2 regions of the Enterococcus sp. AAFC-DPL-6103 genome follow, and region 1 is predicted to be linked to the other one. Evidence: riboswitches for the same ligand, from Rfam matches in the RefSeq annotation. Region 1 holds a riboswitch; the other holds the start of a gene.
What was found. A riboswitch is a leader RNA that binds a small molecule or an ion and turns the genes downstream of it on or off. The one in region 1 is predicted to bind magnesium.
Positions count from the first base shown of each region.

Region 2: another riboswitch for magnesium. It lies ahead of AC4BC3_RS05840 (FtsW/RodA/SpoVE family cell cycle protein); the one in region 1 lies ahead of mgtA (magnesium-translocating P-type ATPase).

Region 1 is NZ_CM177102.1:451,003-459,164, reverse strand. It holds gene AC4BC3_RS02235 (glycoside hydrolase family 73 protein) at 1-253, opposite strand, end outside; gene mgtA (magnesium-translocating P-type ATPase) at 467-3,115, opposite strand; M-box (ykoK) riboswitch at 3,489-3,665, opposite strand; gene ndk (nucleoside-diphosphate kinase) at 3,864-4,319, shown strand; gene AC4BC3_RS02220 (helix-turn-helix domain-containing protein) at 4,784-5,653, opposite strand; gene AC4BC3_RS02215 (sulfatase-like hydrolase/transferase) at 5,846-7,924, opposite strand; gene AC4BC3_RS02210 (GNAT family N-acetyltransferase) at 8,021-8,162, opposite strand, start outside.
Region 2 is NZ_CM177102.1:1,196,898-1,205,059, forward strand. It holds gene AC4BC3_RS05835 (ABC transporter permease) at 1-1,639, shown strand, start outside; M-box (ykoK) riboswitch at 1,968-2,135, shown strand; gene AC4BC3_RS05840 (FtsW/RodA/SpoVE family cell cycle protein) at 2,250-3,392, shown strand; gene AC4BC3_RS05845 (FtsW/RodA/SpoVE family cell cycle protein) at 3,370-4,521, shown strand; gene AC4BC3_RS05850 (phosphatase PAP2/LCP family protein) at 4,565-6,130, shown strand; gene AC4BC3_RS05855 (LacI family DNA-binding transcriptional regulator) at 6,599-7,582, shown strand; partial or broken gene AC4BC3_RS05860 (sucrose-specific PTS transporter subunit IIBC) at 7,720-8,162, shown strand, end outside.

The sequences.
Region 1 (8,162 bases):
CCACTGTGGAATCAACTACTTCACTTGATTCCACAGTAGTTGATTCAGTGGTACCTGTGATAGGACTTGTTTGAGTTGTGGCTGTGCTGTTTTGTGTCTCAGTTGTAGCAATCGCATCCTCATATGTGTTAATTGTTGATTGAACGACTGTTTCATTGCTCACTCCAGTTTCATCTGCAAAACTCACAGGAGTAGCAGTTGAAACGATTCCGCCTAGTACTATTACACTAAGTAAAAAATTTGTTTTTTTCATTTTTTCTCCTTTTTCCCGCGTATTTTTATTTGATGTATGTATCAACTAACTTTTATTTTAACAAAAAAATATACTCGTCTTAAGGGAATTTTAAAAATGATACATTCCAGTAACGTTTTGTAACTTGATTGAAATTAAAAAAACACAAGCAGTTGTAGAAATTTTTCTTGAGAAAAACTGTTCCACATGCTTGTGCTTTTCTTAATTTTTGAATTACAACAATTCGCCAAATTTATGGATATAATATTTCTTAACTACCGTAACCAGTGTTAAGTAAGCTAAGACAGTTACGATTAACCAAATCCAATAACTACCTGGTAATGGCATCAAACCTAATTCTGCGCCAAAACTTGTGAATGGCAAAACTGAACCCACGACAATTCCTAACGTAGTGATTGCTGTCATAGCAAAAGTTGCGTTGCTTTGGATAAACGGTAATTTTGGTGTACGTAACGCATGTAATACTAAAGTTTGTGACCAAAGTGACTCCACAAACCAACCTGCATGGAACAAGGCGATGAATACTACTTGTTGTGCGCCATTCAATGTATGGAAATCTCCTCCAACAACTGCTGGACAAATAACAAAATACATCAATAAATACGTTGTGATATCAAAGACAGAACTTGTTGGACCAAAATACACCATGAACTTGCCAATACTTGAAGCTTCCCATTTTTTAGGTTTTACTAAATACTCAGGATCCATTTTATCCCATGGTAATGAAATACAAGAAACATCATAGATTAAATTCAAGAATAAAATTTGTAAAGGTAACATTGGTAAGAATGGCAAAAAGGTGCTAGCAATCAAAACAGAAAACATATTTCCAAAATTTGAGCTAGCCGTCGCTTTGATATACTTCATAATATTACCAAATGTTTCGCGACCAGCTAAAAGTCCACGTTCTAAAATCATCAAGTCTTTTTCTAATAAGATGACATCTGCTGATTCTTTTGCAATATCAACAGCTGTATCAACTGAAATACCAATATCTGCTACTTTCATCGCAGGGGCGTCATTGATGCCATCTCCCAAGAACCCAACTGTGTGTCCATTATTTCTAAGCGCTGTAGTTAAGCGTGCTTTTTGTTGTGGGTTTAGTTTTACAAAAACATCATTTTCATCAACGACTTGTGAAAGTTGGTGATCATCCATAGAAGCAATTTTTTCACCGGTAATTAGCTCATCGATTTCTAAACCAACTTGGCGACAAACAGAGCGTGTTACTAGTTCGTTATCTCCAGTTAACACTTTAACAGCTACTCCGTGATCCTTCAATGCTTGTAGTGCTTGTTTCGTTGTTTCTTTTGGTGGGTCAAGGAATGCTAAGTAACCAATCAACACCATATCTGATTCATCTTTAACCGAGAATTCTCCAACTACACTTGGATTTGTTTTTTGTGCCACACCAATTACGCGTAATCCATCTTCATTAAGAGCTGTTACCTTTTCCAAAACTTCCTGTTTTCTTTCCTTCGTTAAAGGTGTAACGTCTCCTTCTAAATCGATAAATTTAGAAATACTCAACATTTCTTCAATCGCGCCTTTGGTAATCATCTGTGTCTTGCCTGTTATATCTTCTACAACAACACTCATTCGACGACGTTCAAAATCGAATGGGATTTCATCTATTTTTCTGTAACGAGTATTGGTTGTATCAAGTGTTTCTTCAGCTTCATCAATAATTGCGACATCAAGCAAATTTTTCAAACCCGTTTGATAATAACTATTTAAATATGCATGACGCAACACTCGGTCGTCTTCAGCACCTTCACAATTCATGTGATATTCTAAGATAATTTTATCTTGAGTTAATGTTCCTGTTTTATCTGTACATAAAATATCGATCGCGCCAAAGTTTTGAATTGCACTCAAATTTTTGATAACTGTTCCTTTTTTTGCCATCACGCTAGCGCCCTTAACCAAATTGGTTGTCACGATCATTGGCAACATCTCTGGTGTTAAACCAACTGCAACAGATAGTCCAAATAAGAACGCTTCTAGCCAATCTCCTTTAGTCAATCCATTGATGACAATCACAGTTGGGGCCATCAATGCCATAAACTTAATCAATAGCATTGATGTTTTGTGGATACCCAATTCAAAATTTGATTTGATTGGTTTTTCAAATAACGTTTGTGCTACATGACCAAACAACGTTTGGTTTCCCACGGCTACGATAATTCCTGTGGCACTTCCACTAATTACATTACTTCCCATAAACGCTAGATTTTCATAACTTGTTTCATTTTTACTCCCGTCCGTTGCAACTAACGCATTTTTTTCGACAGGATAACTTTCGCCTGTCAAAGCTGCTTGAGAAATAAATAAATCTTTTGCAGAGAGTAATCGCATGTCTGCAGGAATCATATCACCCGCAGATAATCGTACCAAGTCACCACAAACGATTTCTTCCATTGGAATCTCTTGGTATTTACCTTGTCGCTTGACAGCGGCTGTCACTTTTACTAATGATTTTAATTTCTCAGCTGCTTGATTTGAACGAACTGACTGAATCAAGGTCATTGTCCCACTCACAATTACCATACTAAAAATAATAATTACGCCGAATAAATCCTTCTCACCTGGAGCTGGTAATAAATATTCTGTAATAAACGAAATAATCCCTAAAGCAATTAGTACTAAAGTAAATGGTGTAATATAAGCTTTCAATACTTCAATTAAAAAAGGTGTTTTCTTTCCATATGAAATCGTATTATCTCCGTAGAGTTCTTTTGATTGTTCAATTTGTTCTGTACCCATTCCTTTTTCGCTGCTATGGAATAAGTCGAATAATGCACGTTCGCTTTTTTGTGCAAAACTTGCATATAATTTTTGCGTATCTTTCTTTTTTTCCATTGTCAATCTCTCCCTTGTATCAGAAAAACAGACATTTACTGTACTGTTTTTCCTATTTTTCGGGTCAAGAGAGAAGCATTTTTACATAAGTGAGCTGAAAACAGATAGATAATAGTTTCAGCAAACTGTTACTTTTCTCTTGTCCCTTTGGTTTCGGTAAACTGTCATCCATTTGTTCTCATCTCCCTTACGCTTTCATAAATCTGTTCTTTTTCTTTACAAAAATCTGCTCGTACTTGCCACATCAATGTCCCAACAAAAATCAGCTCCCTTAATTTTTGGATTACTAACATTTAAGCTGTTAGGTTGACAACAAAAAACCTTTCGCCAAAAACTCAGCGAAAGGTTGAAATAAGCACAGCAAAAAGAAGCTATTTCGATCTCATCGTTGAGTTTTGACACTATACAACGTAAAAAGCAAATACCTTTGCCTTTAGCTACCTTATGAAAAGCCTTAGATCGACAATTCCTGTTCTACCCATTGGCGTCTCTCGACATTTTTGGGCAGTAGCCTGTGTTTGTATAGGAGCCTCACCTAACAAATCTTATTTAGTTTTCCAGTGGTTACTGTAACAACGATTGACAGAAATGTCAAATTTATTTTCAAATTTTTTGCTTTTTCACAAATGAAGCACATTTATTTTCCTGGATCATTTAACAAAAAACTATGTTTTTTTGAATTTCATTTGTCATAAAAGCTTTTCATTACTATAATGAAACTATAGTAATGGATAAAAGGAGTGATCTTATGGAACACACGCTTGTGATTATCAAGCCAGATGGTGTCCGCCGACATCTAATTGGTCGTATTATTCAACGATTCGAAGAAAAAGGGTTAACAATCGTTGACATGAAACTAGCAACAATGACTCCTGAGCTTGCAAAAGAACACTATCAACACTTAGCTGGTCGTAGTTTTTTCCAAGAATTGATTGACTACATGATCTCTGGTCCTGTCGTTTATCTTGTACTAGAGGGTGATGACGTTATTGATATTGTCCGAAAAATGGTTGGCGCTACGAAGGCTGTAGATGCAATGCCCGGCACGATTCGTGGAGATTTTGCACTTCCTGGAACAGCAAACATCATTCATGCTTCAGACTCTCGTGATGCTTCAAAAAATGAGATTGCTCGATTTTTCCCATCAACACCTTATCAATACGAACAGAAGGATTTGCTAGAAAGTAGCAGTTCTCCATCTTAAAACACACTACCAAAAGCTAGGATATTCCACTCCTAGCTTTTTTGTCCCAACTAGTTCCCGAACATCGCAATTCAACAACCCACTTTTTTCAAAGAAAATCTGTCAAAATAATCTATTAAGTATCTTTTTTGAATCATTACCATCCTTTTCTGGTTATCCAAATATTCTTTCTACTGATCATTTACCTTACTTCAAAAGATAGCTCTTAGAGCCTCAACCTTATCTACGGTATTCCCAAAGCAACTTCTTTAGCAATAAATCCTCTTTTCATAAAAACATGAAAAACTATTTTTAGAAAAACATCCTTATTACTTTAAGCTAGGCGCTTTGCGCCACAACCTTTATCCACTGTGCTTCAAAAAAAGCCCTTCCAAACTCATCTAAATTATTCAAGAATCTGAGAAGTAATTTCTGAAATTATATTTTTATTTATTGAACGAGACATTTCTTACACGGCCTTTTTCTCAGGGTAAAAGTACGCGAAACTGTTCTTCCAACTGCTTACGCTGCTGTTTGCCCAAACTATATTCCAAAACAGAAAACAGTTGGTCGCACTCGTCCTCATCAATTAACTCGCCCAATCCAACAAGGATCATCTGTTTTTGATAATTCATCATTAATGTTTCATAAATAATTAAATTTTTTGCTTTTGCCGCAAGACTCCTTGATAAATCATCATTGACATTCCGCGCTTTTTTAAATCGTTTTTTCTTAATATAATGATTAGTTAAGTTTAATAAAAATAAATCCATATACTGATCAGGATTATTTGTTAAAGAAAAATTCCGCAATTTTTTTTTGATTTTCACGTAGTTATTTTCGATGAAGGACTCACTAAATAAAAAAGGTAGCTCAGCTAGAATTGTCATCTCAAACTGACTGTATTCTTGTATTCGCATAAAATAGTCTTCAATTTTTTTACATTCGTAACGTAAAAATTCAAATTGTAATTCTTTTTGCAATTGGCTATCAGTTTTTAAAAACATGTGAATATTCAACACTAAGTAATACAAATCTCCCGTTTGCTTGAATCGTTTTCGATTGTTTCCCACTTCCTTATATGGATCAAAATTTTCTTCTTGCACCTTGCTTAATAAACGTCTCGCTCTTCTACTTTTCTTTGGCTCTTCTAATCGATGGCGCAAAACTTCGTACTCTGCTAAAGACACATTTAAGCGAGCTAAGATTGCTTGTAAAGTCGTAAATGCAATTTTCCTTACCGTTCCTTTTTCCAGTCCTACTAATGATGTTTTCGAACAAATCCCCTCTGCCAATTCGGCTTGAGTTAATTTTTTACTGATTCGTAGGCTTCTAATCAATCTCCCGTCATGCATTGCTGTGTTCCTCCTTAAATTAATGTACTGTCGGTAAAAAATGGCTACCAAATTTATCAATTTTTCTGATACGTGTAATAAAAAAAGTACTGGGTTCACTATTTACATACGTAAAAAAGGAGAAAAATATTAAAACATAAAAAAAACTTCTGAAAAACAAAAATTTGTTTTTCAGAAGTTCAAATTGGCCATTTAATTCACAGTAGAGTCTGTAATTTTAGGATATAGATTTTTAGTCGTTTTATTTCCATTTTTGGAATAGACACTAGTTGATTCTTTTCCTTTTCGCTGTTCAATTGTTTCGTTTTTTTCTGCTTCTTTTTGATAATCGATTTTTTGTGGATCCACCGTCGTAAATCCATTTGGTACATAAAAACGTAATAAGTTTTCTTGATTCAATTTATCCGATAAACTTAACGCTTTTTTCACTTTCTCTTGATCTTTCGTGATTTCTTTTTGAATGCCCAGAGCCTCAGTATCTAGAATCTCTCCTGATTTATTATCATATGTTTTATTCCCCAAAACAGTGTAATTTGGAGTAACAAAATTACCATTTCTAAACGCAACGACCTGATCATGTTTAGCAGACAATAAATCTGTCCCAAAATGAACGTAATTTTTATCGTCTACACCAACTAAATGAAGTAATGTTGGTAAAACATCAATCTCTCCACCATATGTGTGACTAACTTTTCCGTTTGTATACCCTGGAATATGAATCATCAGTGGAACACGTTGCATTTGAGCATCATCAAATTCATTCCAAGTATTCGCATCTTTGCCCAGTGCTGCCGCTAGATCTTTGTTATCAGAATTTGAAATTCCAAAATGATCACCATAAATAACAAACATTGAATTTTGATAAATACCCGAAGCTTTCAAATAAGTGAAAAATTGTTCCAATGATTGATCAAGATAATGAGCTGTGCGTACGTAATTATCTACTGTACTGTTACCAGTATTTAATCCTGGAAAATCAAAGTTCTTATCATCAGTATAATACGGCGTGTGGTTTGTTACAGATAAGAATTTTGTATAAAATGGCTGTTGCAAATGTTCAAGATAGCCGACCGACTCGCTGAATAGATTTTTATCTAAAATACCATAGCCCAAAGTTTCATCTGTATCTTCGAAGTAAGAACGGTCAAAGAAATTGTCATAACCTAAATTTTTGTACACATGATCTCGATTCCAAAAACTAGCAACATTTCCGTGGAACACAGCGCTTGTGTAGCCTTGGCTTTGCTTTAGAATAGCTGGCGCTGCTTGAAAAACATTATCAGAACCTAGTTCAGTAAACAATGATCCTTGAGGCAGACCAAATGTACCAGTTTCTAGCATATTTTCCGCATCACTTGTTTTTCCTTGTCCCACTTCATGGAAGAAATTATCAAAACTAATGGTTGCTTGATTATCAAAAATACTATTAAGAAAGGGTGTCACTTCTTCTCCATCAACCTTCATGTTGATCAAAAATTGTTGAAAGCTTTCCAAATGGAGCACAATAATATTTTTTCCTTTTGCTATTCCAAACATACTTGTATCAGGTTCCGCATAATGGTCTTTCGTGTAATCTAAGACCTCAGTGATTCCGTTACTACTTGCATGCGCACGAACACTGCTTGTCATTCCGGTTTTGATTCCATCGTAAATCGTGTACGCGTCAATACCTAAATACTTAACAATGTAAGAGCGATCGAAGGTTCTCTGTAATAATTGCGGACGATTCGCTTCACTCAATGCTAAGTTTCCAGAAAAAATAAACGCAGCAAGACAGCTTATTGCAATTGCCATTGGTTTCCTCACTGGCTGGCTTTTAACGGGGACATTTTTGACAATTATCCAAATTAGCAAGCCAAGAAAGATCAGAATGTCCAACCAATACAAAATGTCGTGAGGTTTCATTAAAGAAAAGGAACTTCCTGACAGTCCTTGTGATACTTTTGAAAAACCTAGAACTGATTTAACTGTGATGAAGTCAGTAAATTCTCGATAAAAAATAATATTGCAATATAATAAAGTTGTATTCAATACATCTACAAAAAATAGCAAAAATAGTGCTGTTTTCGCTTTCTTCACATACAAAGATAGCCCAAATAATAACAACGTTGTTGCAACTGGATTAATCCATAGAATAAATGTTTGGACAATTCCTTCAACACCTAAAGAAAAATCAACATAGTAGGCTAAAAGAGTTTTTAACCAAAAAAATACACCTGCTAAAATAACAATAAACAAACGATTTTGACACCACTTTTTGATTGGAGTCACGACCATCACTTCTCTCTATTCACTTTTTTCGTACATTTTGAACTTCAAAAATGAGAATAAGCTAAAAGATGATTTTTTTTAATAAATTTTTATAGTTTAAGATAGATTGATAAAAGCGACTGTATCGCCTTTATCTGCCGAAGTAAACCCACATTTTTCATAAAAATGACGTATAGCTGGCGCCTCTTCTGTCAACAAGACTATTTGGCGAACTGTTTGATATTCTAATAATATTTGC
Region 2 (8,162 bases), 750 kb from region 1:
TCCTGGTTTTACAGAGTTTACTAGTTTATCAGACCGGATCGATGCAATTGGGAATGTCTTTCCAGTTTTTTTCTTTTTGATTGGCATCTTGATTACATTTACTACCATTACACGTATGGTTGAAGAAGATCGAAAAGAGATTGGTACGTTGAAAGCATTGGGTTATCGAAACAGTGAAATCGCTCAAAAATATCTATTGTATGCTCTATTGACAGGAACTGTTGGAACTGTTTTGGGCGTTATCATCGGAACCAAAGGACTGCCACCTGTAGTTTTTACCATGCTGAAAAAAAATTATGTTTTTGAAAATTATCCGACGGATTTTTGGTTTTGGCCGATTTTAGTGGCAATACTTGCGGCACTTTTTGCAACTGTTGTATCTACTATTTATATCTTGGTTAAAGATTTACGGGAAAAACCCATGGCGCTTTTGATGCCTAAAGCACCAAAACCTGGAAAAAGAATTTTGTTAGAATACATTACACCTTTATGGAGCCGATTGAGTTTTAATCAAAAAGTGACGTACAGAAATCTTTTTCGCTATAAAGCTCGAGCAATTTTGACGATTCTTGGGATAGCAGGCTGTATGGGCTTAATGGTAGCTGGGTTCGGGTTACAAGATTCCATTGGTGGGGTGGTGGATGTTCAGTTCAAGCAATTGAATCACTTTCAAGGAATTGTTACGATGAAAGATGAGGGAGATGTCCAAAAAGCGAATGAAGTGCTGAGGGCTCATGACCAAGTCAAAGGTAGTATGAATGTTTTTGCTGATCAAGTGAAATTCAAAAAAGATGGGGTCAGTGATTTAAGTGCATCGTTGTATGCTTTTAAGGATACAGATCGTGCTAAAGATTATTTCACTTTGAAAAAAACAGACAAAAAAACAACCGTAGAGATCCCCAATGGTGGAGCAGTTGTCACGGAAGGTGTAGCGAAAGCTTACAACGCGAAGGTCGGAAGTAATCTGACGATTCAAGATAATGAGGGTAAAAAAGTAAAAATAAAGATTAGTGGAATCGTTGAAAATTACTTAGGTAATACAATTTATATGGATCAAAACTACTATCAACAAGTCATGGATAAAGATTTCACTGAAAATACGATCATCTTCAAAAGTCATGAAATGTCTTCTCAAGATGAAACGAAATTAGCGAATCAATTACAAGCTACCAATCAAGTGACAACAACGACTTTTATGAGTACTCAAGCAAGTAAACAAGCTTTTGCTAGTGATAATTTACGTCCAGTCGTTTTGATTTTTATTGTTTTATCAGGCACGTTAGCCTTTGTCGTTTTGTTTAATCTGACGAATATCAATGTATCAGAGCGGGAACGAGAATTAGCGACAATCAAAGTTTTAGGATTCTTTGACGGAGAGGTCACGATGTATATCATTCGGGAAAACGTCATCTTTACTTTGGTAGGGATCTTATTGGGCTGTGGTATTGGTAAGGTCTTGACATGGTTCATTATTACGATGGCTAGTGCCGACAATATGGCTTTTCCACTTTTGATTCCGAAAATGGGCTATTTAGTTTCAGGCGCTTTGACGATTATCTTTTCTGCTATCGTGATGTTCATCACGCACAAAAAGTTAAAAGAAATTGATATGATTAGTGCTTTGAAATCGAATGAGTAAAACAAAAAAGTTTTGTCTGTCACTGTTAAGTGCCTGACAAAACTTTTTTACGTTAGAGTTGAATGTACTGACCTAGTTCTTAAAAAGAGTACAAGATTAGCTAGTCTGATGGCGAGGTAAGAATAGACCTGTGTCTTTTTACATAAACAGATTTTTCAACAAACTGCTCTATCATTATTTACTCTCACTTCTGAATTTGGCTTATTTTTGGCCAAATATAAATTTTTTCTAAATGATTTCATAAGCAACTCTAAAGAAGATTTGGTTTTTTACGATTTATTTTGATATTCTTCGAGAAAAAAAGTAATATTTTTATGAAATTAAATATAAGTAAACTTGTTAGGTGAGGCTCCTAAACAAACACAGGCTATTGCGCAGAAACGTCGAAAGACGCCAATGTGTAAAATAGGAATTGTCGGATTAAGGCTTTTCATAAAATAGCTAAGAGTAATTCTTTACGTTGTTTAGTGCTAAAACTCAGACGATGAGATTAATTGTGTGGGACACCAGATTTGTTAGTTTTTTTGCTAACGTTTGGTGTCCTTTTTTTAAGGCTATTTACTGTTTCTCTCCCGTCTTAAACAGGTGCTTAAAAAGGGGAGAGAACATTGTGAGAAAAAGAAAATCGATCGACTGGCTATTATTATTACCATATTTAGGCGTAAGCGTAGTCGGTCTCTTACTTGTGTTCAGCGCAAGTTCGTACAGACTGACAGTTGAGGGTCAGAATGCATTATCGCTGTTTTATAAGCAAGCCATTTTTATAGGAATGAGTTGGTTTGTGATTGCTGGCATTTATCGGCTAAAAAAGAAAATTTTATTAAAAGGATTCCTTGCCAAAAGTCTGCTGGGTTTGGGAATCGTTAGTTTGATTTTGGTTTATGTCATTGGTGTAAATATCAACGGTGCACAACGATGGGTTTCGTTAGTTGGTATTCAATTTCAGCCTTCTGAAATAACAAACGTTGCATTGATTCTTTATCTAGCGTATTTTTTTCGGGTGGAACGAAGGAAGGAGGAAATGTGGGTACCTTATGCTCTCGTTTTATTTAGTGGGTTGCTGATTTTATTTCAACCGAAAGTGACAGGTGCAATCATTCTTTGGGGAATCGCACTAGTCATCATTACGACAGCACAGTTGCCTTATCAGTTTTCAATTGCCATTTTTTTCGCAACAATTGCAGGAGTTGCTGTGGTAGGAGGAACAATCCTTTTTCTAGGTAATCATGATCTTTTGCCAAATTTATTCATGCATACCTATGACCGTATTCAGTTAGTGAGAGATCCTTTTTTAGATCCTTATGGAAAAGGATTTCAGATGAGTCATTCCTATTATGCGTTATATAATGGTGGTTTTTTTGGCCGCGGGTTAGGAAATAGTATTACAAAAAAAGGATATTTACCAGTAGCAGAAACAGATTTTATTTATTCGATTTTAGTAGAAGAATTGGGAATGATCGTCGGACTAATCGTGTTAGCACTTCTTTTTTTAATCATTCTTCGATTATTTATGTTAGCTGCAAAAGAAACTAGTCAACAAATTAGCCTGATTTATTTTGGTGTCGGGACTTTGTTGCTCTTACAAACAAGTATTAATATTGCAAGTATCTTAGGAATGATTCCAATGACGGGAATTCCATTACCATTCATCAGTTATGGAGGAACAAGTTATTTGTTCTTATCGATTGCTTTAGGAATCTGTCTAAAATTCTCTTCGGAGGTAAGTGTAAATGGTCAAACGTTTGAGCAATGAGTTAAATTATTCTCTGTTTTTGCCAATTTTCCTTTTTTATTTGATGAGTATCGGAGTGCAAGCAATAGCTGCTGATTTGGATGGGGTCGATGTTAGGCGTATTGTCTTCAAACAAACGATTTTTTGTCTAGTTTCATTTATCTTGCTAGTTGCGACTAGTAGAATTCCTGCAGCAACTTTACTAAGATATGCACCAATTTTGTATGTGCTGTCACTGGGATTGATGGCTCTCTTATATTGGTTTTATGATCCATCAATGTATGTTTTAACAAACACAAAACGGTGGTTGCGAATCGGCTCATTTTCTTTCCAGCCTTCTGAGTTGATGAAACTAAGTTTTATTCTTTTTATGGTACGTCTGACAGTTCGTTTTGAAATGGAATGGCCTCAAAAAAAATTAGCAAGAGATTTGAAAAGTGACTTAGGTTATTTAGGAAAAATTGGCATGTACAGTTTACCTACCTTTTTGTTGATGTTTCTGCAGCGAGACTTTGGGACAAGTTTAGTTTTTATTGCGATTCTAGGTGCGCTGTTTATTATTGCTGGGGTACATTGGAAAATCTTGACGATCATCACAAGCATCGGTGCAATGTTAGGTGGTACATTGTTAGTTCTGGTGTTCAGCGAATGGGGAAACAAGTTGCTCTACTCTTTACATTTTAAGACCTATCAATTAGATCGTGTTCGCGCGTGGATCGATCCATTTCAATATCGTGACACGATTGCGTATCAGCAAGTTCAAAGTCTTTATGCAATTGGTAGCGGGGGATTATTTGGACGTGGGATTAGCGGGATCTCTGTGTATGTGCCAGTTCGAGAATCAGATATGATCTTTACCGTAGTTGGTGAGGGCTTTGGCTTTATGGGCGCGGCATTTGTTATTTTTCTATATTTTTATTTGTTTTATCAAATACTTTCTGCAGCGCTGAAGACAAATAACAAAGCGAATCTTTATCTTGCAGTAGCGCTTGTTTTTGGGCTGATGTTTCAAATTTTTGAAAATATTGGTGCAGCAATTGGCATATTGCCACTAACCGGTATTCCATTACCCTTTTTAAGTCAAGGAGGTACTTCACTGATTGTGTTAGGAATTGGGTTAGGTGTCACGATGGGATTCAAGAAAAAATAGCTTGTTATGAACAAAATAAAAGAATGAAAAGTGAGGATACTTTATGCGAAAGAAATTGTTTTTGAACAGCGCTGCTGCGTTGTTCTTACTACTCGTAGTTACAAGTGGTGTTATGACGGATGCGCCATGGCTTCATCATGCGGATCAAATTTTCATCCAACATCGGTTACCCGATAATGCCTATATAACTGTTTTGATAGGTTTGGTAGCGAAGGTAGCGACGATTGGTACAATGTTACTTATTTTTGGCGTAATAGCAATTTTTTTACTAAGAAAGAATCGAAAATCTTTAGCAATTTGGTGTTTGGGGAATCTCCTATTTGTTAGTGGTATTGGCTATGTCTTAAAGCATTTGATACAACGAACACGCCCAGATCAATTGCAATATCTTGCACGTTCGTCCTACAGTTTTCCAAGTGGGCACTCCGTATTGATCATGACATTTGTTTGTTCCATGGTTGTGATTTATGCTTTCAGCAATCAAAAGATTTCTTTACCAATCAAACTGGTTTTCTGTTTCTTATTAGCTGTGATTGCTGGTGGTCGCATTTACTTAGGTGTCCATTATTTCAGTGATGTTTTTACTGGATTGTTGCTTGGGTATGGGACGACTTTTGGAACAGCTGGTCTTTTTTATCCACACTTACGACAAGAAACATTCACTATTCTGCAAACTAGAAAAAGTCGTTTTTCAACAGGACAAAAAGTTTTACTAAGTTTAGTTACTGTGCTTGTTATCATTGTTTCTGGTTTGAGTGTTTTTGCTTTGCGCTTTTACCACAGTAGTCAAAAAATGGCAGATTCAATGTATTCACCCGTTGAACGAAAAGGAAATACGAAAGCGCCGGAAGCTTCAGAACCAATGAGCATTTTACTATTGGGCATTGCAAATGATTCAAAAAGAAAAACGGACTACAGAGCAAACACGATTATGGTGGCAACTTTGAATAATCAGACGAAGAAAACAACTTTAGTAAGTATTCCACGAGATTCGTTTGTAGAAATCGTTGGGGCAGATTACGAAGATAAAATCAATCACGCACATTCGATTGGTGGGCCAGAAATGATTATGAATACTGTTGAAACATTTTTAGATATCCCAATTCATCATTATGTGTCGGTCAATATGGACGGGTTGCAGACACTGGTAGACGCAGTAGGTGGAGTCACTGTAGATAATGATTTTGCTTTTTCAGCTGAAGGAATTGATTTTCCAAAAGGGAAGCAACATTTGGATGGTTGGGAAGCATTACAATATTCGCGAATGCGTTATGAAGATCCTAAAGGTGATTATGGTCGTCAAGGTAGACAACGAGAAGTAATGGAATTGCTAATAGATAAAATGCTATCAACGAAAAGTGTTTTTAGTTATCAGAAAATTATGGATGGCATTGGAGAGAATGGGAAGACGGATCTGACCTTCGACCAAATGCAAAAAATCTTAACAGGTTATTATTCTTGTTTAACAACTATTGACAGTGAACAAGTCCAAGGTGAAGGTTTTACGGGAGATGGAATTACTGGACAAGATGGAATATCTTACCAAACAATACCGGTAGAAGAAGTTCAAAGAGTGAAAGATTTATTGCATAAACAACTACACTTGTGACGAAGGAGCCTAGTCAGGAGACAAATTAAAAACGAATACGCGGTGTATTAGGAACAAATAATTAATTGAAGAGATAAAATTTATTCACGTATAAAACACATAAAGACCTATCTATAAATTGGGTAGGTCCTTTATGCGTTTTATACGAAACCTAGATTTTGTGCTCAATGATTAAAAATATAGTACCAAATAAGTTTCAATCAATAAATCTGCTTGAAGTATCAGAGCAGAACGAGAAGTAATATCATAATTTTCATACTTTGTTATGCCAACGCCGGCGACATAGAGTGTGGAAGCCCCATGAATTTTTGCGCAATGTCTGTTAATTTATCTAAATCAGTGCCAGTTATCACCGCATCCAAATAAGATCGGTAACGTTCAGCCTGGTGGAGAGATGATGGTCTAACTGATTTGATTGGTGATTCTTGTGGTATCATAAAGAAAAACAAACATTCATAAGGAGAAATAATGGTTACTATTAAACAGATTGCTAAAGAATCCGGAGTCTCGAAGAGTACGGTTTCTCGTTATTTGAATAAAGGATATGTGAGTGAAGCAACGGCAGAAAAAATCGAAAAAATTATCAACAAATATAATTATTCGCCTAATGAGTTTGCTCGTAATCTAAAGAGCCAAAAAAGCAATTTCATCGGAGTGATTTCTCCCCGACTAACTTCGCCATCCATCATGGCAATTTTGAATGGAATTGATGAAGTTGCAAGAAAAAATGGGTTTCAAATGTTGATTTCTAATACCGAATTGGAAATCAAACGTGAGATTGAGAATATCTACAGTTTAGTGCAAAACAAAGTAGCTGGTATTATTTTATTGGCAACGGAAATTACGGAAGAACATATCAAAGTAGCGAATTCAATCGATGTGCCAATCTTGTTTGTCGGGCAATCGAATGAAGCAGTCTATTCCGTAGATCATGATAATTATCAAGCAGGTGTGAATCTTGCGCAAACTTTGCTGGAATATGGGCATAAAGAAGTAGTATATATTGGTGTGCCAGAAAATGATTTATCAGTTGGAATCAATCGAAAACAAGGGGTTGTGACCACTTTTCTTGATAAGGGAATCACACCACAGATTGTTTCTTCAACTTTTTATCCAGAAGATAATTATCAGTTAGGATTAGAATTACTACCTCAAAGTAATGCTAGTTTGGTTATCTGCGCGACAGATAGTATGGCGATGGGGGTAATTAAAGCTGCAAACCAATTGAATATTGCTATTGGTACCGAACTTTCGATTGCTGGATTTGGTGGTTATTCTTTTGGCGAGTATCTCTATCCACCGTTAACGACAGTTGACTTTCACCATCAATTTGTCGGTGAGAAGGCAGCGTACTTGATGACTGAGCTTTTAAAAGGAAATGAGGTTGATCGACGAACAATCATTGATACGACAATGATTATCAGAAATAGCGTATGTGCTGTCAAAAAATAGTTGACAGCGCATACATTTGCGTGTTACGCTGACCTTGTCAATAGGGGAACGGTTCCACAAGGCTATGAGGTTTTATTTTATTATTTTTTTAAGTAAAAATGGGAACGGTTCCACAAAAGATGAGGAGGAAGAACAAAATGGAAAATCGAGAGATTGCAACAGAAGTAATTAATGCCGTTGGTGGTACAGAAAACATTCGAAGCGTTGCGCATTGCGCGACTCGACTACGATTGATGGTCAACGATGAAAGTAAGATTGATAAAAAAAAGGTAGAAGATATTCCTAAAGTGAAAGGTGCATTTTTTAACTCTGGTCAATATCAGATTATTTTTGGAACGGGGACTGTGAATAAAATTTATGACGAAGTTGTTGGCTTAGGTGCTAACGAGTCTTCCACAACTGAAATGAAATCAGAGGCAGCTAAAAATGCGAATCCTTTTCAACGAATAGTGCGTACGTTTGGGGATGTCTTCGTGCCGATTATTCCAGTCTTAGTTGCAACGGGTCTGTTTATGGGGCTTCGCGGATTGATTACTCAACCACAAATTTTGCAACTGTTTGGTATGACACCTGATGCAAT